DNA from 4 places in the Pseudomonas sp. Tun-23181 genome. Region 1 is predicted to be linked to each of the others. Evidence: predicted binding sites of a transcription regulator. Region 1 holds the regulator's gene; each other region holds the start of a gene.
What was found. The regulator sigma-54, encoded in region 1, starts transcription at its own class of promoters, with help from an activator protein. The targets are predictions, from matches to a motif close to ANTGGCATNNANNTTGCTNT.

Region 1 (5,750 bases):
GCTGTCCAACGTAAGAGGACAGTATGAGGCTCGTTAAAACCCTCCCCCTTCTGCTCAGCCTGGGCGCGGCACTGGGAAGCGCGAGCGCCTTGGCCCTGCCGAACGACCGTGACCAGCCCATCCGCATCCAGGCCGACAACGCCCACCTGGATGACAAGCAGGGCGTTGCCACCTACACCGGCGACGTGATCATCACCCAGGGCTCGATGATGATCAAAGGCAATACCGTGACCATCACCCGCGCCGCCTCCGGCGATATCGACGTGGTCACCTCGGTGGGCAACCTGGCCTACTTCGAGCAGCAGCAGAGCGCCGCCAAGCCCGACAAGATGAAGGGCTGGGCCGTGACCATCCAGTACCAGGCGCTGAAGGACATGGTGATCCTCACCGACCGCGCCAAGGTCGAGAACGAAGGCAACACCACCGAGGGCGAGAAGATCGTCTACAACACCAAGACCCAGGTGGCTACCGCCGGTCGCGGTGGCAACGTGACCTCGCCGCGTCAGCGCATCGACATGGTGATCCAGCCGAAGAAGAAGGCCGAGTAAATCAGATGGCAACCCTCAAAGCCCAGCACCTGGCCAAGAGCTACAAGGGCCGCCAGGTCGTCCGCGACGTCAGCCTGTCGATCGACAGCGGCCAGATCGTCGGCCTGCTCGGTCCCAATGGCGCCGGCAAGACCACCTGCTTCTACATGATCGTCGGGCTGGTCCAGGCCGACCAGGGCCGCGTGCTGATCGACAGCCTCGACGTCAGCCACCAGCCCATGCACGGCCGCGCCCGTGCCGGTATCGGCTACCTGCCGCAGGAAGCCTCGATCTTTCGCAAACTGTCGGTGGCCGACAACATCATGGCCATCCTCGAGACCCGCAAGGATCTGGACCGTGACGGCCGACGCAAGGAACTGGAAAGCCTGCTGCAGGAGTTCCACATCAGCCACATCCGCGACAACCTCGGCATGAGCCTCTCCGGTGGCGAACGCCGCCGTGTCGAGATCGCCCGTGCGTTGGCCACCGCGCCGAAGTTCATCCTGCTGGACGAACCCTTCGCCGGTGTCGACCCGATTTCCGTAGGCGATATCAAGCAGATCATCCACCACCTCAAGGCCAAGGGCATCGGCGTGCTGATCACCGACCACAACGTGCGCGAAACCCTTGATATCTGCGAAACCGCCTACATCGTCAATGATGGCCAGCTGATCGCCGAAGGCGACGCCGAGACCATCCTGGCCAACGACCTGGTCAAGGAGGTTTACCTGGGCCACGAGTTCCGGCTCTAACGCTAGGAGTCTGCCCGGAGCACTGGCACAGGCGCCCGAGAAGGGCTTAAGTGATACAGTGCTCTAGGCAAACGCTACAATTTAAGGCATAAAACTTGCTTGAAGTTGGCGCCCCGGCGCCCTCTCTGTAGTGGATGGCGCATGTGCGCCGGCGAACAAGGTATTTAGCCCCTGCCATGAAACCATCGCTCGTCCTAAAAATGGGCCAGCAACTGACGATGACCCCGCAGTTGCAACAGGCTATCCGTCTGCTTCAGCTCTCCACCCTGGACCTTCAGCAGGAAATCCAGGAAGCGCTGGAGTCCAACCCGATGCTCGAACGTCAGGAAGACGGCGACGACTTCGACAACAGCGACCCGATGGCCGACAACGCCGAGAGCAAACCGGCCAGCGAACCCCAGGACAGCAGTTTCCAGGAAAGCACGGCCAGTGCCGACAACCTGGAGGATGGCGAATGGAACGAGCGCATCCCCAACGAGCTGCCGGTGGACACGGCCTGGGAGGACATCTACCAGACCAGCGCCAGCAGCCTGCCCAGCAGCGATGACGACGAGTGGGACTTCACCACCCGCACGTCGATCGGCGAGAGCCTGCAAAGCCACCTGCTGTGGCAACTGAACCTGGCGCCGATGTCCGACACCGACCGCCTGATCGCCGTCACCCTCATCGACAGCATCAACGGCCAGGGCTACCTGGAAGACAGCCTCGAGGAAATCTGCGCCGGCTTCGAGCCAGAGCTGGATATCGAGCTGGATGAAGTCGAGGCGGTGCTGCACCGTATCCAGCAATTCGAGCCCGCCGGCATCGGCGCACGCAACCTGGGCGAATGCCTGCTGCTGCAACTGCGCCAACTGCCAGCCAGCACGCCGTGGATGGCCGAAGCCCAGCGCCTGGTCACCGACTTCATCGACCTGCTCGGCAGCCGCGACTACAGCCAGCTGATGCGCCGCATGAAGCTCAAGGAAGACGAACTGCGCCAGGTCATCGAGCTGGTGCAGAGCCTCAATCCGCGCCCGGGCTCGCAGATCGAGTCGAGCGAGCCGGAGTACGTGGTCCCCGATGTCATCGTGCGCAAGGACAACGACCGCTGGCTGGTGGAACTGAACCAGGAAGCGATCCCGCGCCTGCGGGTCAATCCACAGTATGCCGGGTTCGTCCGCCGCGCCGACACCAGCGCCGACAACACCTTCATGCGCAACCAGTTGCAGGAGGCGCGCTGGTTCATCAAGAGCCTGCAGAGCCGCAACGAGACGCTGATGAAGGTCGCCACCCAGATCGTCGAGCACCAGCGTGGCTTCCTCGACCATGGCGACGAGGCGATGAAGCCGCTGGTCCTGCACGACATCGCCGAGGCGGTGGGCATGCACGAATCGACCATTTCCCGGGTCACGACGCAGAAATACATGCACACGCCCCGTGGCATCTACGAACTGAAATACTTTTTCTCGAGCCATGTGAGCACCGCCGAAGGCGGCGAATGCTCGTCCACGGCGATCCGTGCGATCATCAAGAAACTGGTTGCGGCGGAAAATCAGAAAAAGCCATTGAGTGACAGCAAGATCGCTGGTTTACTGGAGGCACAAGGCATCCAGGTAGCCCGTCGCACCGTCGCCAAGTATCGTGAGTCCCTCGGCATCGCACCGTCGAGCGAACGCAAGCGACTGATGTAGCCCCTGGCTGTGCCATAGCGTTTCAGTGGCAGGTGCAATACCTGCCCTTTATGCACGGGCAACAAAGGAGAAGCTGTATGCAAGTCAACATCAGTGGACACCATGTAGAAGTCACCCAGCCGCTGCGTGAGTACGTACTCGAGAAGCTCGCTCGCGTGGAGGGCCACTTCGACAAGATCACCAACGTGCAGGTCATCCTGACAGTCGAGAAGTTGCAGCAGAAGGTCGAGGCGACCCTGCAGATTCCCGGCGGCGAAGTGGTTGCAAACGCCGAAGACAAAGACATGTATGCAGCGATCGACGCCCTGGCTGACAAGCTCGACCGCCAACTGAAAAAACACAAGGAAAAACAGCAAAGCCTGCTGCAAGGTGCAGCCGCCCGCTGATCCCCCTCATCCATGATCCGACTTGAAACCATCCTGACCCCCGGCCGTTCCCTCGTGAACGTGCCGGGCGGCAGCAAGAAGCGTGTGCTCCAGGAAATCGCCACCCTGATCGCCAGGGACGTGACCGAACTGGAAATGGAAGACGTATTCGAGAAACTGGTCGCCCGCGAGAAGCTGGGCTCCACCGGTTTCGGCAATGGCATCGCCATTCCCCACTGCCGGCTCGAAGGCTGCACCGCACCGGTCAGCGCCCTGCTGCACCTGGATGCCCCCATCGACTACGACGCCATCGACGGCGCTCCCGTGGACCTGCTGTTCGTCCTGCTGGTACCGGAAGCCGCCACCGATGCCCACCTTGAACTGCTGCGCCAGATCGCCAGCATGCTCGATCGCAAGGAGGTCCGCGATCGCCTGCGTGCCGCCGACAGCAGCGAGGCCCTGTACCAGGTAGTCCTGGACGCACAGAACGAGCACTGAACATGCGCCTGATCATCGTCAGCGGCCGGTCCGGCTCCGGCAAGAGTACCGCCCTCGACGTGCTGGAAGACAACGGCTACTACTGCATCGACAACCTGCCTGCCGGGTTGTTGCCGCAATTGGCGGAAAATGCGCTGGTCAATACCGAGATGCTGCAACCGAAGGTCGCCGTCTCCATCGATGCACGCAACCTGCCCAGCCATCTGTCGCGATTCCCCGAATTGCTCGAGGAGGCGCGTGCCCGGCATATCCAGTGCGACGTGCTGTACCTGGATGCGGACGAGGAGACCCTGCTCAAGCGCTTCTCCGAGACCCGCCGGCGCCACCCGCTGACCAACGCCGATCGCTCCCTGGCCGAGGCGATCCGCGTCGAGAGCGAACTGCTCGGCCCGATCGCCGACCTGGCGGACCTGAAGATCGACACCACCAGCCTCAACCTCTACCAGTTGCGCGACTCGATCAAGCTGCGCCTGCTCAACCAGCCTGAGCCCGGTACCGCCTTCCTGGTCGAGTCCTTCGGCTTCAAGCGCGGCATGCCTGTGGATGCCGACCTGGTGTTCGATGTGCGCTGCCTGCCCAATCCCTACTGGAAGCCGGAACTGCGTGAGCACTCCGGCCTGGAGCAGCCAGTGATCGACTACCTCGACGCCCAGCCGGATGTCGAGGAGATGTTCCAGGACATCTCCAGCTACCTGCTCAAGTGGCTGCCACGCTTCGCCGCCAGCAACCGCGCCTATGTCACCATCGCCATCGGCTGCACCGGTGGTCACCACCGCTCGGTGTACCTGACCGAACGGCTGGGCCAGCAGTTGCAGCAATCCCTGAAAAACGTCCAGGTCCGCCACCGCGACCTCTAGCCCACAGGACCCGCACCACGATGCCCGCCCGCGAAATCACCATCATCAACAAGCTGGGTCTGCATGCCCGGGCGGCCGCCAAGTTCGTCGGCGTGGCCGGGCGCTTCCCCTGCCAGATCAGGGTGGGCCGCGCACCGGACAAGCTGGTGGATGGCAAGAGCATCATGGCGGTGATGATGCTCGCCGCTGGCAAGGGTACCCAGGTCCACCTGCACACCGAGGGCGAGCAGGATGACGCGGCCATGGATGCATTGGTGGCACTGATCAACAATCGCTTCGACGAAGGCGAATAGCCCCCGGGATTCCCTCGAACCTTTGCGCAACATCTCCTGCCAATTGTCAGGAGCAGGTTCTGTTCGATTGCCTTACCTATATCGGTATGGATTGAAGGCGATCCCATGGAACCACACAAGCAAATCAAGCCTTTGTATTGGGTCGGCAGCAGTAGGAAAGATATTCAGAAACGCCCCGCCGATGTCCAAGATGTCTTCGGTTTTGCCCCGCACTTGGCGCAGGAGGGAGGCAGGCATCCGCAAACGAAGGCCTTGAAAGGCTTCTCAGGCTCGAAGTCGTGGAAGATCATGGCAACAACACCTATCGCGCCGTCTATTCCGCGGCATCAGCGAAACGAAGATGATCGAGTGCCTGGCGCGCCTGGGGCGGGATATACAAATTGTCATCAAGGCCGCCCCGCGCACACGTCGTGAAGGACGCGTGGAAGTGATCTATGCCTGAGCCAACGGCATAAGCAATAAAAGGTACTCCCCACCTTCGCCATGCTCACGACATCGCCGTATCCATCACCATCATCAGGCAGAAGCCGACGCACAGCCCCAGGCTGGCCAAGCGATGATGGCCGTTGCTGCGAGACTCAGGGATGATCTCCTGGGTCACCACCAACAGCATGGCCCCCGCCGCGCAGGCCAGGCCCAGTGGCAGCAGTAGCTCGGCGATGTTCACCAGCCAGGCGCACACCACCGCCGCCAGCGGCTCGACCAACCCGGAAGCGGCCCCGATCAGGAACGCCTTGAAACGTGGCATCCCCGCCCCCGCCAGCACCAGGGCGATCACCAAGCCCTCG
Region 2 (5,750 bases), 2.9 Mb from region 1:
CGACATGAGCAATCCAGAGCCTTGGGCTGAGTGAGTGACGGGGCGACGCATCGCCCCGCCGATGTTTGCCCGAACGCCCTTCCAGCAGGCGTCCGAGTGGCCTTGCCCGTCTCCGGGAAGCGCCAGGCCGCCTGATCGACATACCCTCCGCCCGTGGCGAAAGCAGGTTAGATCGTCAGGCAGTACGAAAATTTCCGGCGGCGAAGCAGCCGATGTGACCCTTCGTCGCATTACCTATTATTACCGTCATCCTCCAGCAGCACTGGCCAAATGACGCCAAGGGGCATTAAACCCTGATCATAGCGGGCTCAACAGCAAATAAAGTTGAGTCGCATTTATTTACTTATCCTCTGACCCTCGGAAAGGTTACGTCCTTATGACAAATCGATCATTCACAGTGTGACGCGCTTTGGTTAGAACTCCTCTTAGGCCGTCTCGCAACGGGACGGCACTTCTGCTCGCCACGCCGGCAGCGAGCGCATACCGGCAGAAAGATTCTGCCCGGCCTCGGAGAGGTCGACGGGACATTACAGTCAACAAGTGAGGGCAACACCCTATGAGAAGACTTAAGCGTGATCCGTTGGAAAGAGCATATTCACGTGGCTACCAGTATGGGGTCACCGGCAAATCCCGCGAGCTTTGCCCCTTCAACCTGCCATCCGTTCGCCAAGCCTGGATCAATGGCTGGCGTGAAGGACGGGGCGACAACTGGGACGGTCTGACCGGCACCGCTGGTATCCAGAGACTCAACGAAAATCACGCCGTTGGCTGAGCGAGGACACTGAATTCGAGTCACCATGCACGCCCTATCCGGGCGGCGGGCTAAGGCCCAGGGGCCCCTTCGAGGGGCCCTTTTTTATGCCCGCCGATTTACTGGCGCGGCATCGCCGCAATGGCATCGACCGCTTCGCGGATCAATGCCGGCCCCTTGTAGATGAACCCCGAGTAGATCTGCACCAGGCTGGCGCCTGCGGCGATCTTCTGCGCCGCATGCCGGCCTTCGGTGATCCCCCCGGCGGCGATGATCGGCAGCTTGCCGCCCAGCTCGCCCGACAGCACCTTGACCGTATGGGTGCTCTTCTCCAGCACCGGCGCACCGGACAGGCCACCCGCCTCGTCGCCGAACGGCAGGCCCTCGACCCCCTCGCGGCCCAGGGTGGTGTTGGTGGCGATCACCGCATCCATGCCCGACTCCAGCAAGGCCGAGGCGACCAAGGCGGTTTCCTCGTCGGTCATGTCCGGGGCGATCTTGATCGCCAGCGGCACACGCTTGCCGTGCTCGAGCGCCAGTTGCTCGCGCCGCGCCGCCAGGGCATCGAGCAGTTGCTTGAGCGAATCGCCGAACTGCAGGGTGCGCAGGCCCGGCGTGTTGGGCGAGCTGACATTGACGGTGATGTAGCTGGCCGCGCCGTAGACCTTCTCCAGGCAGATCAGGTAGTCATCCACCGCACGCTCGACCGGGGTATCGAAGTTCTTGCCGATGTTGATGCCCAGCACACCGTCGTAGCGTGCCGCCCGTACCCGTGCCAGGAGGTGGTCGACGCCCAGGTTGTTGAAGCCCATGCGGTTGATGATCGCCGTCGCCTCCGGCAGGCGGAACAGCCGCGGCCGAGGGTTGCCCGGCTGTGCGCGCGGCGTCACGGTACCGATCTCGACGAAACCGAACCCCAGCTGGGCGAAACCGTCGATGGCCGCGCCGTTCTTGTCCAGGCCCGCGGCCAGGCCCACCGGGTTGGCGAAGTTCAAGCCCATGACCGTCACCGGCAAAGCCGCCGGCTGCTTGCACAGCAGGCCATTGAGCCCGAGGCGGCCACCGGCGCCGATCAGGTCCAGGGACAGGTCGTGGGAGGTTTCCGGGGAAAGCTTGAACAGCAGCTGGCGGGCCAGGGTATACATGGGCGGGCAAGACTCGCGGTGAGTGAGGGGGTGGATTATAGCCAGCACGTCGCCCGGGCGACAGGGCCCTGGCACATGGGTTGCTTCGTCAGGCACAACGACAGCCTATCGAGCAACGGCGAGAACTCCGTGAATACACACTTTCCAAGCATGCCCCTGGCCTGGGTCAACGGCAGCGACGCGCCGGAAAAGACCAGCCTGGACATCGGCTTCATGGCCCTGACCGATTGCGCATCGGTGGTGGTGGCCGCCACCCAGGGCTTCGCCCAGTTCCACGGCCTGACCCTCAACCTCAAGCGCCAGGGGTCCTGGGCCGGCCTGCGCGACAAGCTGGTCAGCGGCGAACTCGACGCCGCCCACTGCCTGTACGGCCTGGTCTATGCCGTGCACCTGGGCATCGGCGGCGTACCGGCCCGCGACATGGCCGTGCTCATGGGCCTGAACCAGAACGCCCAGGCCATCAACCTGTCCCCGGCCCTGCAACGCCGGGGCGTGACCAGCCCTGAAGCACTGGCGCGCCTGGTGCACCAGCATGGCGCGCGCCTGACCTTCGCCCAGACCTTCCCCACCGGCACCCATGCCATGTGGCTGTACTACTGGCTGGCCAGCCAGGGCATCCACCCGCTGCGCGACGTGCACAGCGTGGTGGTGCCGCCGGCGCAGATGGCCGCGCATGTCCAGGCCGGGCGCATCGATGGGTTCTGCGTCGGCGAGCCGTGGTCCGCCGACGCCGTGGCCAAGGGCCAGGGCTTCACCCTGGCCACCAGCCAGTCGATCTGGCCGGACCATCCGGAAAAGGTGCTCGGTTGCGCCCGCGCCTTCGTCGAGCAGTACCCCAACAGCGCCCGCGCCCTGGTCAAGGCCATCCTCGCCGCCAGCCGCTTCATCGAACAAAGCCAGGAAAACCGCCGAGGCACTGCCCAACTGCTCAGCGGCAAGGCATACCTGGACACCTCGCTGTCGAGCATCGAGGCGCGGCTGCTCGGCGACTACCAGGACGGCCTGGGCAACCAGTGGCACGACCGCCACGCCCTGCGGCTGTTCGACCAGGGCCGCGCCAACCTGCCCTACCTGTCCGACGGCATGTGGTTCATGACCCAGTTCCGCCGCTGGGGCCTGCTGCACGACGACCCCGACTACCTCGGCGTGGCCCGCCAGGTCCAGCAACTGGCGCTGTACCGTGAGGCGGCCACGGCGCTCGGCGTGCCGTGCGACGACTCGCCCATGCGCAGCAGCCTGCTGCTCGATGGCATCCACTGGGACGGCAGCGATCCCCACGGCTATGCCCGTGGCTTCCGCCTGCATGCCCTGGACGAGGCGCACGGCGTGCGCGCCGGTCTGTGAGGGGGACGAACATGCTGCGCATCCTGCTGATCGACGACACGGAAAAGAAAGTCGGCCGCCTCAAGGCCGCGCTGATCGAAGCCGGCTTCGAGGTGATCGAAGCCACGGGCCTGACCATCGACCTGCCCACCTGCGTCGAAACGGTGCATCCGGACGTGGTGTTGATCGATACCGAGTCACCGGGCCGGGACGTGATGGAACAGGTGGTGCTGGTCAGCCGCGACCGCCCCCGGCCCATCGTGCTCTTTACCGACGAACATGACCCAGGGGTGATGCGCCAGGCCATCCAGGCCGGCGTCAGTGCCTACATCGTCGAAGGCATCCAGGCGGTGCGCCTGCAGCCGATCCTCGACGTGGCCATGGCCCGCTTCGAGAGCGACCAGGCGCTCAAGGCCCAACTGCTGGCCCGCGACCAGCAACTGGCGGAGCGCAAGCGCATCGAGCAGGCCAAGGGGTTGTTGATGAAGATGAAGGACTGCAACGAGGAACAGGCCTACACCCTGATGCGGCGCCAAGCCATGAGCCGCCAGCAGAAGTTGATCCAGGTGGCCGAGCAGATCATCGCCATGCATGAAATGCTCGGCTGAAGCCAGGGCCTCGAGGATGTGAGCCTAGCCTCGAGCCCCCCGGGGGCCGCTTCGTGGGCAAGCGCCCACAGAGAGGGCGAGTCGATCACAAATGATGCGGTTTGCAGGGGCGTGTGGGAGCGGGCTTGCCCGCGATGGGGCGCGAAGCGGCCCTAGGATCACCCGTTGCCAGCATTCACAGACTCGCCCTCAACCCAACACAAGTTGGCCCGGCTCTTGCTGAACGATACCCACAGGTAGCCAACGGCGGTTGCCCCACTCCCGACAAAGACGTCGCTCCCCCTCCACCTCGGTGGACAGGGAAGCGGCGTCTTTTTCGTTCCGCCCTGCGCAGGCAGGGCATGACTACCGCTGCAACCGCGCGAGGTGTTCGATGAGTACGAGCTTCTGGAAATCCGGGCATGTGCCCACCCTGTTTGCCGCGTTCCTGTACTTCGACCTGAGCTTCATGGTCTGGTACCTGCTCGGCCCTCTGGCGGTGCAGATCGCCGCCGACCTGCAACTGAGCGCCCAGCAACGGGGCCTGATGGTCGCCACACCGATCCTCGCGGGCGCGATACTGCGTTTCGCCATGGGCCTGCTGGTCGATCGCCTGTCGCCGAAGACCGCCGGCCTGATCGGCCAGGTGGTGGTCATCGTCGCCCTGGCCTGTGCCTGGCAACTGGGCGTGAACACCTATGAACAGGCCCTGCTGCTGGGCGTGTTCCTCGGTTTCGCCGGTGCCTCGTTCGCCGTGTCGCTGCCCTTGGCCTCCCAGTGGTATCCACCGCAGCACCAGGGCAAGGCCATGGGCATCGCCGGGGCCGGCAACTCCGGCACGGTGTTCGCCGCCCTGCTGGCGCCCGCCCTGGCCGCAGGCTTTGGCTGGAACAATGTGTTCGGCTTCGCCCTCGTGCCGTTGCTGCTGACCCTGGCGCTGTTCGCCCTGCTCGCCCGCAACGCGCCACAGCGCCCCAAGCCCAAGGCCATGGCCGACTACCTCAAGGCCCTCGGCGATCGCGACAGCTGGTGGTTCATGTTCTTCTACAGCGTCACCTTCGGCGGCTTCATCGGCCTGGCCAGCGCCCTGCCCGGCTACTTCAGCGACCAGTACGGCCTGAGCCCGGTCACCGCCGGCTACTACACCGCCGCCTGCGTGTTCGCCGGCAGCCTGATGCGCCCGCTGGGCGGCGCCCTGGCCGATCGCTTCGGCGGTATCCGCACCCTGCTGGCCATGTACAGCGTGGCTGCAGTGTGCATCGCAGCGGTGGGTTTCAACCTGCCCAGTGCCACTGCCGCCCTGACCCTATTCGTCAGCGCCATGCTCGGTCTGGGCGCCGGTAACGGCGCAGTCTTCCAGCTGGTGCCGCAGCGCTTTCGCCAAGAGATCGGGGTGATGACCGGACTGATCGGCATGGCCGGCGGTATCGGCGGCTTCCTCCTGGCCGCCGGCCTCGGCGCCATCAAGCAGCATACCGGTGACTACCAGCTGGGCTTGTGGTTGTTCGCCAGCCTGGGCCTGCTGGCCTGGTTCGGCCTGTACGGTGTCAAGCAGCGCTGGCGCACCACCTGGGGCTCGGCGGCCGTCACCACGGCCCGCATCTGAACGCCGCCCATGGACTTGCGACTGAACTTCGCCCAGGCCAGCGCCACCGGGCCGCGCGTGGAAAACCAGGACGCCCTGCGCCTGGTCACGCCGGCAGCGGAGCTGGCCGCCAGCAAGGGCTACCTCTTCGCCCTCGCCGACGGCGTCAGCCAGTGCGCCGACGGCGGCCTGGCGGCACGGGCCAGCTTGCAGGCGCTGGCCCTGGACTACTACGCCACCCCGGCGACCTGGAGCGTGGCCCAGGCCCTCGATCGCCTGCTGCTGGCACAGAATCGCTGGCTGCGCGCCCAGGGCAACGGCCAGCCCCTGCTGACCACCCTCACCGCCCTGGTGTTGCG
Region 3 (5,750 bases), 2.6 Mb from region 1:
ATCCCCACCGAACCGCCAGGCTCGCGCACGCCCAGGTCGAGTTCGGCCAGCTCGCCGCGCCCGAGATCGATCAGGACGGCGTCACGGGGCGCCACCCAGACCGCATCGCTACCCAACAGGTAGCGCCGGCTCAAGGCCAGGGACAAGGTTTCCAGGCGTTGCGCCGGCAGTTGTATCCCGCACTGCACGAACAGGCTGTCGGCATGCTGGCGAATGGTGGTGCCCGTCGGCGGCAAGACCAGCGGGTAGTCACCGACCCGGGCGCGCTCCACGGGCTGGCGCGCCAGCAAGGGGTGCCCTGGCCGTACCACCAAGGTCATCGATTCGCTGTACAGGTGCTCGAACGACAGCCCCTGAATCTGCGGGCTGTCGGTCATGCGCCCGACCACCAGTTCCAGCTCGCCCAGGCGCAACTGCCCGAGCAACTGGGCGCTGGCACCGGTCACCACGCCGACCACCAGGGCCTCGTGCCGCTGGTGCAGGCGACACAGCACCTCGGGCATCAGCAGGCTCTCGACCGTCGACAACACGCCGATGCGCACCTGCGACGGCACCCGGGCCTCGCCGCGCAGGGTGCTCACACCATCGCGCAGGGCTTGCACGCTGGGCCCGGCATAGCGCATGAAGCGCACCCCCGCCGGGGTCAGCTCGACCCCTTGGCGGGAACGCTCGAACAGCCGCGTCTCGAGCAGGTCCTCGAGCTCCTTGAGGGTCTTGGAAATCGCCGGTTGGCTGATCGCCAGCATGTCGGCCGCCCTGGCCAGGCTGCCCTGCCGGGCAATCTCCAGGAAACACAGCAGGTGGCGATACTTGATACGGGTATCGAGGTTCATGCCCGGCAGCTTGCAGCGTCGCACCGTACGCTGCAAGAGCAGGCTGAATCGTTCAGACCGCCAACTCCACCGCCTCGCCCTTCAAACGCACCGGCCACACGCGCAGCGCCTGGGCCGGGTCCTCCAGGCAGCGCCCGCTTTCCAGGCTGAAATGCTGCTTGTACAAGGGCGCGGCGACCACCAGTTCGCCCTGCAGGCTGCCCACCAGCCCACGGCCGATGACATTGGCCCCCGAACGCGGGTCACGGTTGTCGATGGCGTACAGCGGCTGCGCCTGCCCCGGCAGGTAGAACAGCGCCACCTGGGCGCCCTCGTGCCAGACCACCACGCCGGAATCGGCGACCAGGTCCTGGACATGGCAGACCGCCTGCCAGTTGGGTTGTTGGACGACAGCGGCATTGGACAGGTTCATCAGACAGCCTCCTCGATGGTGGGGATCAGGTGCAGGGGGGCAACGGGCCGGCGCTGCTCGCGCTCGCGGACGAAATGCACGTCCGGGTCGGCGCGCCGGTCGTTGACGAAGGTACGGAAACGCTTGAGTTTCTCGGGGTCTTTCAGGGCGTTGGCCCACTCGCATTCGTACTGGTCGACCACATGCTGCATCTGCGCCTCCAGTTCGGCGGCCAGGCCCAGGCTGTCGTCGAGGATCACCGCCTTGAGGTAATCCAGGCCGCCCTCCAGGCTCTCGCGCCAGACCGAGGTACGCTGCAGCTTGTCGGCGGTGCGGATGTAGAACATCAGCACCCGGTCGATCAGGCGCACCAGGGTTTCGTCATCGAGGTCGGTGGCGAACAGTTCGGCATGCCGTGGACGCATGCCGCCGTTGCCGCACACGTACAGGTTCCAGCCCTTGTCGGTGGCGATCACACCGATGTCCTTGCTCTGCGCCTCGGCGCATTCGCGGGTGCAGCCGGACACGGCGAACTTGAGCTTGTGCGGCGAGCGCAGGCCCTTGTAGCGCTCTTCCAGGCGCAGGGCCATGCCGACGCTGTCCTGCACGCCATAGCGGCACCAGGTGCTGCCGACGCAGGACTTGACCGTGCGGGTCGACTTGCCATAGGCGTGCCCGGTCTCGAAACCGGCCTCGATCAGCTCGCCCCAGATCAGCGGCAGCTCGTGCAACTGGGCGCCGAACAGGTCGATGCGCTGGCCGCCGGTGATCTTGGTGTAGAGGTCGTATTTCTTCGCCACCTGGCCGATCACGATCAGCTTGTCGGGGGTGATCTCGCCGCCAGGAATACGCGGCACCACCGAGTAGGTACCGTTCTTCTGCATGTTGGCCATGAAGGTGTCGTTGGTGTCCTGCAACGGCACCAGGGCCGGGTCCATGATCGGCTGGTTCCAGCACGAGGCGAGGATCGAACCCACCGCCGGCTTGCAGATGTCGCAGCCGACATGGCCCTCGCCATGGCGCGCGAGCAGTTCGTCGAAGGTTCGGATGCCCTCGACCCGCACCAGTGCATAGAGCTCCTGGCGGGTATGGGCGAAGTGCTCGCACAGGCGCTTGTCGACGGCGATGCCACGGGCTCCCAGCTCGTGCTCGAAGACCTGCTTGAGCAGCGCCGCACAGCCGCCGCAGCCAGTGGCGGCCTTGGTGCAGCCCTTGACCGCCGCCAGGTCGGTGCAGCCACTGTCGATGGCCGCGCAGACCGCTCCCTTGCTGACGTTGTGGCAGGAGCAGAGCGTCGCGCTGTCGGGTAGCGCATCGGCGCCCAGCGCCGGTGCGCCACCCCCTTGCGGCAGGATCAGGGCCGCTGGGTCAACCGGCAGGGCGATGCCGTTCTGCACGTACTGCAGCAGGGTGTCGTAGTAGCTGTTGTCGCCCACCAGCACCGCACCGAGCACGCGCTTGCCGCTGGCGTCCACCACCAGGCGCCGGTAGGCGGCATTGGCCTCGTCGATGAAGCGGTAGCTGCGCGCGCCCGGCGTGGCGCCATGGGCGTCGCCGATGGAGCCGACGTCGACACCCAGCAGCTTGAGCTTGGTCGACATATCGGCCCCGGCGAAGGCCTCGGCAGGTTCGCCGAGCAAGCGCGCGGCGAGGTTGCGGGCCATGGCGTAGCCCGGCGCTACCAGGCCGAACACGCTGCCGTTCCACGAGGCGCATTCGCCGATGGCGAAGATCCGCGGGTCGCTGGTGCGGCATTCGCCGTCGATCACCACACCGCCGCGCGGGGCGATCTCCAGGCCACAGGCGCGGCCCAGGGCATCCTGGGGCCGGATACCGGCGGAGAACACGATCAGGTCGGTCTCCAGGGACTCGCCACCGTCGAAGTTCATGCGGTAGCGATAGTCTTCCCCGGCGGTGATCGACTGGGTGGCCCGGGCCAGGTGCACGCCCACGCCCAGCGCCTCGATGCGTGCACGCAGCGCGGCACCGCCCTCGCCGTCCAGTTGCACCGGCATCAGCCGTGGGGCGAACTCCACCACATGGGCTTCCAGGCCCAGGGACTTGAGCGCGTTGGCGGCCTCCAGGCCGAGCAAGCCGCCGCCCACCACCACGCCGCGACGGGCCTCGCCGGCGGCGGCGCGGATGGCATCGAGGTCGTCCAGGGTCCGGTAGACCAGGCGCGCGGCACCGCTGGAGCCCTCGATCGAGGGCACGAAGGGATAGGAGCCAGTCGCCAGGACCAGCACGTCGTAACCGTAGCGCCCCTCGGCGGTGACCAGCTCGCGGCGCTCGCGGTCGATCTCCAGGACCGCCTCGCCCAGGTGCAGGTGCACGCCATGGCGGTCGTGGTACCCCGCCTCGCACAGGGCCAGGGCCTGGGCGTCGCTGCCATTGAAGTATGCCGACAGGTGTACCCGGTCGTAGGCGTGCTGGCGCTCCTCGCCGAACACCCGCAGTTCGAAGTGCGCCAAGGCACCGCGCTCGACCAGTTGCGCCATGCAGTGATGGCCGACCATGCCGTTGCCAACGATGACCAATCGTTGCCGTTGTCCGCCGTTCTCTGTTGCCTTCATCGCCGATCCTCGCTCACGGTTCGCGGGGCTACCCGCGCTCAAGACGAAAAAAAACGCCTGGAGCCGAAGCTCCAGGCGCCTTTGCCTGTACTCATCAGTGTGAGGCCCCTGCGGGTCGCCGTTGACCGGCGGGGCGTGTTGTAACCTTCTCAAAGCAGGGAGCGTGCCAAGCGCTCAACCCAGGACTTGCAGCGCCCCTGTGGAGGAGCAACCGAATGCTCGTTGACGATATCGAACCATTGCGGTGCGCCTCTCCCCATCCCGGTGCATTTCAGTACACGTCGCGCCGGTAGCGCTTGTCCCTGCTCAGCGCCTCGACATAGGCATCCGCCGCCTCCGCGCTCATGCCGCCCTGCTCGGCCACCACCTGGCGCAACACGGCATCGACATCCTTGGCCATGCGCTGGGCATCGCCACAGATGTAGAAATACGCCCCCTCCTCCAGCCAGCGCCACAGCTGCGCGCCCTGCTCGAGCATGCGCTGCTGGACGTAGATCCTGGCCTGCTGGTCGCGGGAGAAGGCGGTGTCCAGGCGCAGGTGGCCGCTGGCCTGCCAGGCCAGCAATTGGTCGCGGTAGTAGAAATCGCTCGCCTCGTGCTGCTCGCCGAAGAACAGCCAGTTGCGCCCGCTCGCTCCACGCACCTGGCGCTCTTCGAGAAAGGCGCGGAACGGCGCGATGCCGGTGCCGGGGCCGACCATGATCACCGGGGCGCTGTCATCGTCCGGCAGGCGGAAGTGCTTCGACACCTGGGGAAAGATCGCCACCTCCAGCCCTTCGGCACGGTCGGCGAGGAAGGTCGAGCACACGCCCTTGCGCGTGCCATAGCGCACCGTGGAAACGGTGAGGTGGACCTGCCCAGGATGAGCCGCAGGGCTGGAACTGATCGAGTACAGGCGCGGCTGCAACGGCTTGAGCAGGGCCAACCAGTCGGCCAGCGGCAAGTCCTGGGGAAACGCACGCAACACGTCGGCCAGTTGCCGCCCCCACAGCCAGTCGCCCAGCGCGGCTTCCTGCCCTGGCTGCAGCAGGCGCTGCAGGTCGTCGGCGCAACGGCTGAAGACCTCCAGTTGCGGTCGGGTGACCCGGGCGATCTCCAGGTGCCGCTCCAGGGCGGTCGCCAGTGGCATGGCCGGATGGCCCTTGAGCTCGACCGGTGTCTGGCCGTCGAGCTTCATCAGCGCCAGCAGCTCCTCGACCAGCGCCGGGCAGTTGCGCGGCCACACCCCGAGAGCGTCCCCAGCCTGGTAGGTGAAATCGCTGCCGCTGAGGTCGAACACCAACTGGCGAGTTTCCTTGCTGGCGCCCGGGCCATTGAGCAGGCGGTTCTCCAGCAGCCTGGCTGGCCAGGGCTGCTGCTTGCTGTAGAGGGACACCGGGGCCGACACGGGGGGCACCGGCGGAGCTGCCGGGCTGCCCAGCTCCGGCAGCAGGGCGTCGAGCCAGGCGCTGAAGGCCTCGTCGAACTCCGGCTCGCAGTCGACCCGCGACAGCAGGCGCCGAGCGCCGAGTTCGGCAAGGCGCTGGTCGAGCCGGCGGCCGAAGCCGCAGAACTGCGCGTAGCTGGAGTCGCCCAGGGCCAGCACGGCATAGGGCAGCTCGGCACAGTGGCTGCCCTCCTCGCCCTGCAAGGCCTGCCAGAACGCCGCGCCGCTGTCGGGGGCCTCGCCGTCGCCGAAGGTGCTGGCTATCAGCACCACGCTGGCGGCCCCTTGCAACTGACGAGGGCTGACCGCCTCCATGCAACTGAGCTCGACCGCCAGGCCGGCATCGCGCAGGCGCTGGGCGCAGCGTTCGGCCAGGGCTTCGCCGTTGCCGGTCTGCGACGCCCACAGCACCCGGTGGCACGGCGCCTTTGGCAATGCCGCCGGCAGCTCCGCCGACTGCGTCGCCGGCTGCGCGAACAGGCCGGCCAGCAGGCCATCGACGAACAAGCGCTGGGCCGGTGACAGCG
Region 4 (5,750 bases), 590 kb from region 1:
TTGCCAGTGTCTTCAACATTGCCGGTAGCGGCATGAGCGCGCAGAACACGCGCCTGAACACCGTCGCCTCGAACATCGCCAACGCCGAGACCGTGTCCTCGAGCATCGACCAGACCTACCGCGCACGCCACCCGGTGTTCGCCACCACCTTCCAGCAAGCGCAGAACGGCGCTGGCCAGTCGCTGTTCCAGGACCAGGGCGAGGCCGGCCAGGGCGTGCAGGTGATGGGTATCGTCGAGGACCAGAGCAACCTCGAGGCACGCTACGAGCCCAATCACCCGGCGGCGAACAAGGACGGCTACGTCTACTACCCGAACGTCAACGTGGTCGAGGAGATGGCCGACATGATCTCCGCCAGCCGCGCGTTCCAGACCAACGCCGAGCTGATGAACACCGCCAAGACCATGATGCAGAAAGTGCTGACCCTGGGTCAGTGATAAGGAATCCCGACCATGGCAGTCGATAGCACAGGTGTGAACCTCAACGATGTTCTCTCGGCGTCGGGCGTGAGCACCGGCACCAAGAAGACCACGCCCGAGAACACCGACAAGAATGCGCTGGGCAAGGATGCGTTCCTGCAGTTGCTCGTGACCCAGATGCAGCACCAGAACCCGCTGGACCCGCAGGACAACGGCGAGTTCATCGCCCAGCTGGCGCAGTTCAGCAGCCTGGAAGGCATCACCACGCTCAACGACACGGTCAACTCGATCGCCGGTGCCCTGGGCTCGTCCCAGGCTCTGCAGGCGTCATCGCTGGTCGGGCGTTCGGTGGTGGTGCAGAACGACAAGGCGGTGGTCGATACCGCCGAGAGCTTCAACGGCCAGATCGTCGTTCCGCAAGCGATCGGCGAAGCGAAGATCACCATCAAGGACAAGGACGGCAACGTGGTCAAGACCATCGAGCTGGGCGAGCAGAAGGCTGGCTACGCCGACTTCATCTGGGATGGCACCAACGAGAAGGGCGAAAAGGTCGATCCGGGCACCTACAGCTTCTCCGCCACCACCACCGTGGATGGCAAGGCGGTGGAGATGTACACGCTGCTGCCGGCCAAGGTCACCAGCGTCAGCATCAACCCGAGCGGCGAGATGATGCTCAACCTTGCAGGGCTCGGGAAGGTTCCCCTGTCCAGTGTGCAAACCATCGGTATCTAAGGCCGGTTTAACGCGGCACAAGGAGCGAATTCATGTCTTTCAATATCGGCCTTAGCGGTCTGTACGCAGCCAACAAGCAGTTGGACGTCACCGGCAACAACATCGCCAACGTCAACACCATTGGTTTCAAGTCGTCCCGTGCCGAGTTCGCCGATGTCTACGCCGGCGCCAACCGCCTGGGCGTGGGCAAGAACCAGGTCGGCAACGGTGTGCGCCTGGGGGCTGTCTCCCAGCAGTTCGGCCAGGGTGACATCAACAACACCGGCAACGTGCTGGACATGGGCATCCAGGGCCAGGGCTTCTTCGTCCTGTCCGACAACGGCTCGCTGGTCTACACCCGTGCCGGTGCCTTCCAGACCAGCAAGGACAACTACGTGGTCACCTCGGACGGCCTGCGCCTGCAGGGCTACGCCGCCGACTCGACCGGCAAGATCCAGAAGGGCGTGCTGACCGACCTGAAGATCGATACCTCGGCACTGGCACCCAAGGCCACCACCCTGATCGACCAGGGGATCAACCTGAACTCCTCGGCCACCGACATCCCGCTGGAAGTGGATGACGGCACCGGCACCATGATCCCGAACAAACCGTTCGACCCGGCTGACGAGACCACCTACACCAAGTCGTTCCCGACCAAGGTGTACGACAGCCAGGGCAACGAGCACACGATGGAGCAGTTCTATCGCAAGACCGGCACCAACGAGTGGACCATGTACACCCTGGTCGATGGGCGCAACCCCTTCGACCCTGCGAGCACCGCACCGCTGACCGGCACCATCAGCTTCAACAGCGACGGTTCGGTCAAGAGCATGACGGCTGACAGCACCGGCCTGCCGCCAGGCTCCTCCTTCACCGTGGCCAACAACACCTTCACCATGAGTGGCTGGATCCCGGCGGTACAGGATGCGTCCGGTAACTGGATCTCCAACGGTGCCGAGGGCAATGCCGACGGCATGCGTCTGTCGATGAACAGCACCACCTCGTACAACACCGAGACCGCACGCATGTCGCAGTCCCAGGACGGCTATGCCACTGGTATCTTGTCGAGCTTGTCGATCGACTCCACCGGTGTGCTGTTCGCCAGCTTCAGCAACCAGCAGTCCCGTGCCATCGGCCAGGTTGCCGTCGCCAGCTTCGCCAACGAACAGGGCTTGCAGCAGATCGGCGGTACCCGTTGGACGGAAACCTTCGCTTCGGGCATCCCGGGCATCGACGCGCCGAAGACCGGTACCCTGGGGAGCGTCGAGTCCAACTCGCTGGAGGCGTCCAACGTCAACCTGACCCAGGAACTGGTCGAGCTGATCAAGGCACAGAGCTACTACCAGGCCAACGCCAAGACCATTTCCACTGAAAGTACCGTCATGCAGACCATTATCCAGATGACCTGACGGTCGCTGGTTGGTCGAACCTGCACGAACCCCTTTCCCGAGAAGGGGTTCGTCGTTTTCGAGGGTGTCATGAAAAGACTGATCGTTGCGCTCGCCGCGCTGTTCTGCCTGCTTCAGGCCCAGGCTGCCATGGCGCCCTGGTGGCGCTGGGAAAGCCAGGCCGATGGTCGCCTGGTGTGCTCCCAGTGGTCGCCGGGGGAGGGCTGGAAGCGTTTTGCCGGGCCTTACAACAACGCCGGTTGCCGTGAGCGCTGATGCTGATGCTGTGTCTGGGGCTGCTTTGCATGGCGCAGGATTTGTGAGCGCCGCGGACCCTGTGGGAGCGGGCTTGCCCGCGAATAGGCCGGCACAGCCTGCGCAAAGGCAATACCCTGGTCTGCCGCCTCGTTGCCACCTGCGGCAATGAGGCGCCGGATATCCGGCGGCAGCCCTTGCCAAGCACTCGAAAAAAGCCCGTATCCACGGGCTTTTTCGCGTTTCAGTAAAGTTGGTTCGGAACTTGCTTTAGTGCCTGCACAGCAGCGGCGAGCGGCAACCGGTCGCCAGTGCAGCGGAGGATGACTGTGGACAAGATGCTTTACGTGGCCATGACCGGCGCCAGCCAGAACGCGCTGGCGCAGAAGGCCCACGCCAACAACCTGGCGAACATTTCCACCAACGGTTTCCAGCGTGACCTGGAGCAGGCGCGCTCGATGCCGGTGTTCGGCGACAGCTTTCCGGCGCGGGCCTTCGCCATGACCGAGCGTCCGGCCACCGACTTCAGCGCCGGCCCCATGGTCGAGACCGGGCGTGAGCTGGACGTGGCCGTCAGCGGCGACGGTTTCATCGCCGTGCAGGCACCGGACGGCAGCGAAGCCTACGTGCGCACCGGCAGCCTGAACATCGACGCCCTGGGCGTGCTGCGTGCCGGCAACGGCATGCCGGTGATCGGCAACGGCGGCCCCATCGCCATTGCGCCGGAGCAGAAGGTGGAGGTCGGCGAAGACGGCACCATCAGCATCCGCGCCATGGGCGAGGACCCGCGGGTGATGGCCGAGGTCGACCGGATCAAGCTGGTCAACCCCGACACCCGCGGCCTGGTCAAAGGCCCGGACGGGCTCATCCACACCAAGAGCGGCCAGCCGGCCGACGCCGATGTGAACGTCAAGGTGGTGTCGGGCTTCCTCGAGGGGAGCAATGTCAATGCCGTCGAGGAAATGACCTCGGTGCTGGCGCTGTCCCGCCAGTTCGAGCTGCACGTCAAGATGATGAACACAGCCAAGGAAGGCGACGAAGCCATGGCTCGGGTTTTGCAAATCGGCTAATCACATTTGAACGGGTGCCGTAAAACAGGCGCACGAGGAGAACACTGAATGCTTCCGGCTCTTTGGGTCGCTAAAACCGGCCTGTCCGCCCAGGACACCAACCTGACGGTCATTTCCAACAACCTGGCCAACGTCTCGACCACCGGCTTCAAGCGCGATCGCGCCGAGTTCCAGGACCTGTTGTACCAAGTCAAGCGCCAGCCGGGCGCGCAGTCCACCCAGGACAGCGAACTGCCGTCGGGCCTGCAGGTCGGTACCGGCGTGCGCATCGTCGGCACCCAGAAGAACTTCCAGACCGGCAGCCTGCAGACCACCGAGAACCCGCTGGACATGGCGGTCAACGGCCGTGGCTTCTTCCAGGTGCTGCAACCGGACGGCACCGTGTCGTACACCCGTGACGGCACCTTCCACCTGAACTCCGACGGCCAGATCGTCACCGCCAACGGTTTCGCCCTGGAGCCTGCGATCGTCGTGCCGCCGGATGCCCAGACCTTCACCGTCGGCCAGGACGGCACCGTGTCGATCACCACCGCCGGCAACCCGGCCGCGCAGATCATCGGCAACATCCAGACCGCTGACTTCATCAACCCGGCTGGCCTGCAGGCGATCGGCAACAACCTGTTCCTCGAGACCGCCGCCAGCGGCGCGCCGCAGATCGGCACCCCGGGCCTGAACGGCTTCGGCACCACCCAGCAGCAGACCCTGGAGAACTCCAACGTCAGCACCGTGGAAGAGCTGGTGAACATGATCACCACCCAGCGCGCCTACGAGATGAACTCCAAGGTCATCTCCACCGCCGACCAGATGCTCTCGTTCGTCACCCAGCAGCTGTAAGCCCTAAGCCTGTTACACCCGTGAGGTAAGCGTCATGAATCGTCTGTTGTCCGTCTTCGCCCTGGGGGGCGCGGTGTTGCTGGCCGGTTGCGTCGCACCGACGCCCAAGCCCAACGACCCGTACTATGCGCCGGTCCTGCCGCGTACCCCGTTGCCGGCGGCGGCCAACAACGGTTCGATCTACCAGGCCGGTTTCGAGCAGAACCTGTACTCCGATCGCAAGGCGTTCCGGGTGGGTGACATCATCACCATCACTCTCAACGAGCGCACCTCGGCGAGCAAGAACGCCGGCTCGCAGATCCAGAAGGACAGCAACGCCAACATCGGCCTGACCTCGCTGTTCGGCGCCACGCCGAACACCAACAACCCGTTCGGCGGTGGCGACCTGTCGCTCAACGCCGGCTACAGCGGCGAGCGCGCCACCAAGGGCGACAGCAAGGCCACCCAGGGCAACACCCTGACCGGCTCGATCACCGTCACCGTGGCCGAGGTGCTGCCCAACGGCATCATCGCCGTGCGCGGGGAAAAATGGATGACCCTGAACACCGGCGAGGAGCTGGTGCGCATCGCCGGGCTGGTCCGTGCCGACGACATCGCCACCGACAACACCGTGCCCTCGACCCGCGTGGCCGATGCGCGCATCACCTACTCGGGCACCGGCTCGTTCGCCGATGCCAGCCAGCCCGGTTGGCTGGACCGCTTCTTCCTCAGCCCGCTTTGGCCTTTCTGAGTCCGGATGACCATGTTCAACGTAAGGCAGCTGATTGCCGCAACCCTTCTCTTGTCCTGTGCGTTCGGCGCCCACGCCGAGCGCCTGAAGGACATCGCCAGCATTTCTGGCGTGCGCACCAACCAGCTGATCGGCTATGGCCTGGTGGTGGGGTTGAACGGCACGGGTGACCAGACCACCCAGACCCCCTTCACCCTGCAGACCTTCAACAACATGCTCTCGCAGTTCGGCATCAAGGTGCCGGCCGGCTCCGGCAACGTGCAGCTGAAGAACGTCGCCGCGGTGTCGGTGCATGCCGATCTGCCGGCCTTCGCCAAGCCGGGCCAGGTGGTGGACATCACCG

Region 2: a site for sigma-54 is predicted at 1,964-1,983, ahead of ACDI39_RS08765 (CmpA/NrtA family ABC transporter substrate-binding protein). Genes of this name have one in related genera too.
Region 3: a site for sigma-54 is predicted at 3,949-3,968, ahead of nirB (nitrite reductase large subunit NirB). Genes of this name have one in related genera too.
Region 4: a site for sigma-54 is predicted at 3,026-3,045, ahead of ACDI39_RS25440 (flagellar basal body rod protein FlgF). Genes of this name have one in related genera too.

The regions. Positions count from the first base shown of each region.
Region 1 is NZ_CM171630.1:4,782,023-4,787,772, reverse strand. It holds gene lptC (LPS export ABC transporter periplasmic protein LptC) at 1-37, shown strand, start outside; gene lptA (lipopolysaccharide transport periplasmic protein LptA) at 24-548, shown strand; gene lptB (LPS export ABC transporter ATP-binding protein) at 554-1,279, shown strand; gene ACDI39_RS22615 (RNA polymerase factor sigma-54) at 1,456-2,949, shown strand; gene hpf (ribosome hibernation-promoting factor, HPF/YfiA family) at 3,027-3,335, shown strand; gene ptsN (PTS IIA-like nitrogen regulatory protein PtsN) at 3,348-3,812, shown strand; gene rapZ (RNase adapter RapZ) at 3,815-4,669, shown strand; gene ACDI39_RS22595 (HPr family phosphocarrier protein) at 4,690-4,962, shown strand; partial or broken gene ACDI39_RS22590 (transcriptional regulator) at 5,270-5,404, shown strand; gene ACDI39_RS22585 (ZIP family metal transporter) at 5,450-5,750, opposite strand, start outside.
Region 2 is NZ_CM171630.1:1,785,604-1,791,353, forward strand. It holds gene rlmKL (bifunctional 23S rRNA (guanine(2069)-N(7))-methyltransferase RlmK/23S rRNA (guanine(2445)-N(2))-methyltransferase RlmL) at 1-6, opposite strand, end outside; gene rmf (ribosome modulation factor) at 557-772, shown strand; gene ACDI39_RS08760 (quinone-dependent dihydroorotate dehydrogenase) at 871-1,896, opposite strand; gene ACDI39_RS08765 (CmpA/NrtA family ABC transporter substrate-binding protein) at 2,047-3,240, shown strand; gene ACDI39_RS08770 (ANTAR domain-containing response regulator) at 3,252-3,827, shown strand; gene ACDI39_RS08775 (nitrate/nitrite transporter) at 4,201-5,412, shown strand; gene ACDI39_RS08780 (bifunctional protein-serine/threonine kinase/phosphatase) at 5,422-5,750, shown strand, end outside.
Region 3 is NZ_CM171630.1:2,151,762-2,157,511, forward strand. It holds gene pcaQ (pca operon transcription factor PcaQ) at 1-833, opposite strand, end outside; gene nirD (nitrite reductase small subunit NirD) at 886-1,245, opposite strand; gene nirB (nitrite reductase large subunit NirB) at 1,245-3,797, opposite strand; gene ACDI39_RS10400 (bifunctional nitrate reductase/sulfite reductase flavoprotein subunit alpha) at 4,069-5,750, opposite strand, start outside.
Region 4 is NZ_CM171630.1:5,369,086-5,374,835, forward strand. It holds gene flgC (flagellar basal body rod protein FlgC) at 1-437, shown strand, start outside; gene flgD (flagellar hook assembly protein FlgD) at 453-1,151, shown strand; gene flgE (flagellar hook protein FlgE) at 1,184-2,539, shown strand; gene ACDI39_RS25435 (hypothetical protein) at 2,609-2,794, shown strand; gene ACDI39_RS25440 (flagellar basal body rod protein FlgF) at 3,103-3,843, shown strand; gene flgG (flagellar basal-body rod protein FlgG) at 3,892-4,677, shown strand; gene flgH (flagellar basal body L-ring protein FlgH) at 4,712-5,407, shown strand; gene ACDI39_RS25455 (flagellar basal body P-ring protein FlgI) at 5,420-5,750, shown strand, end outside.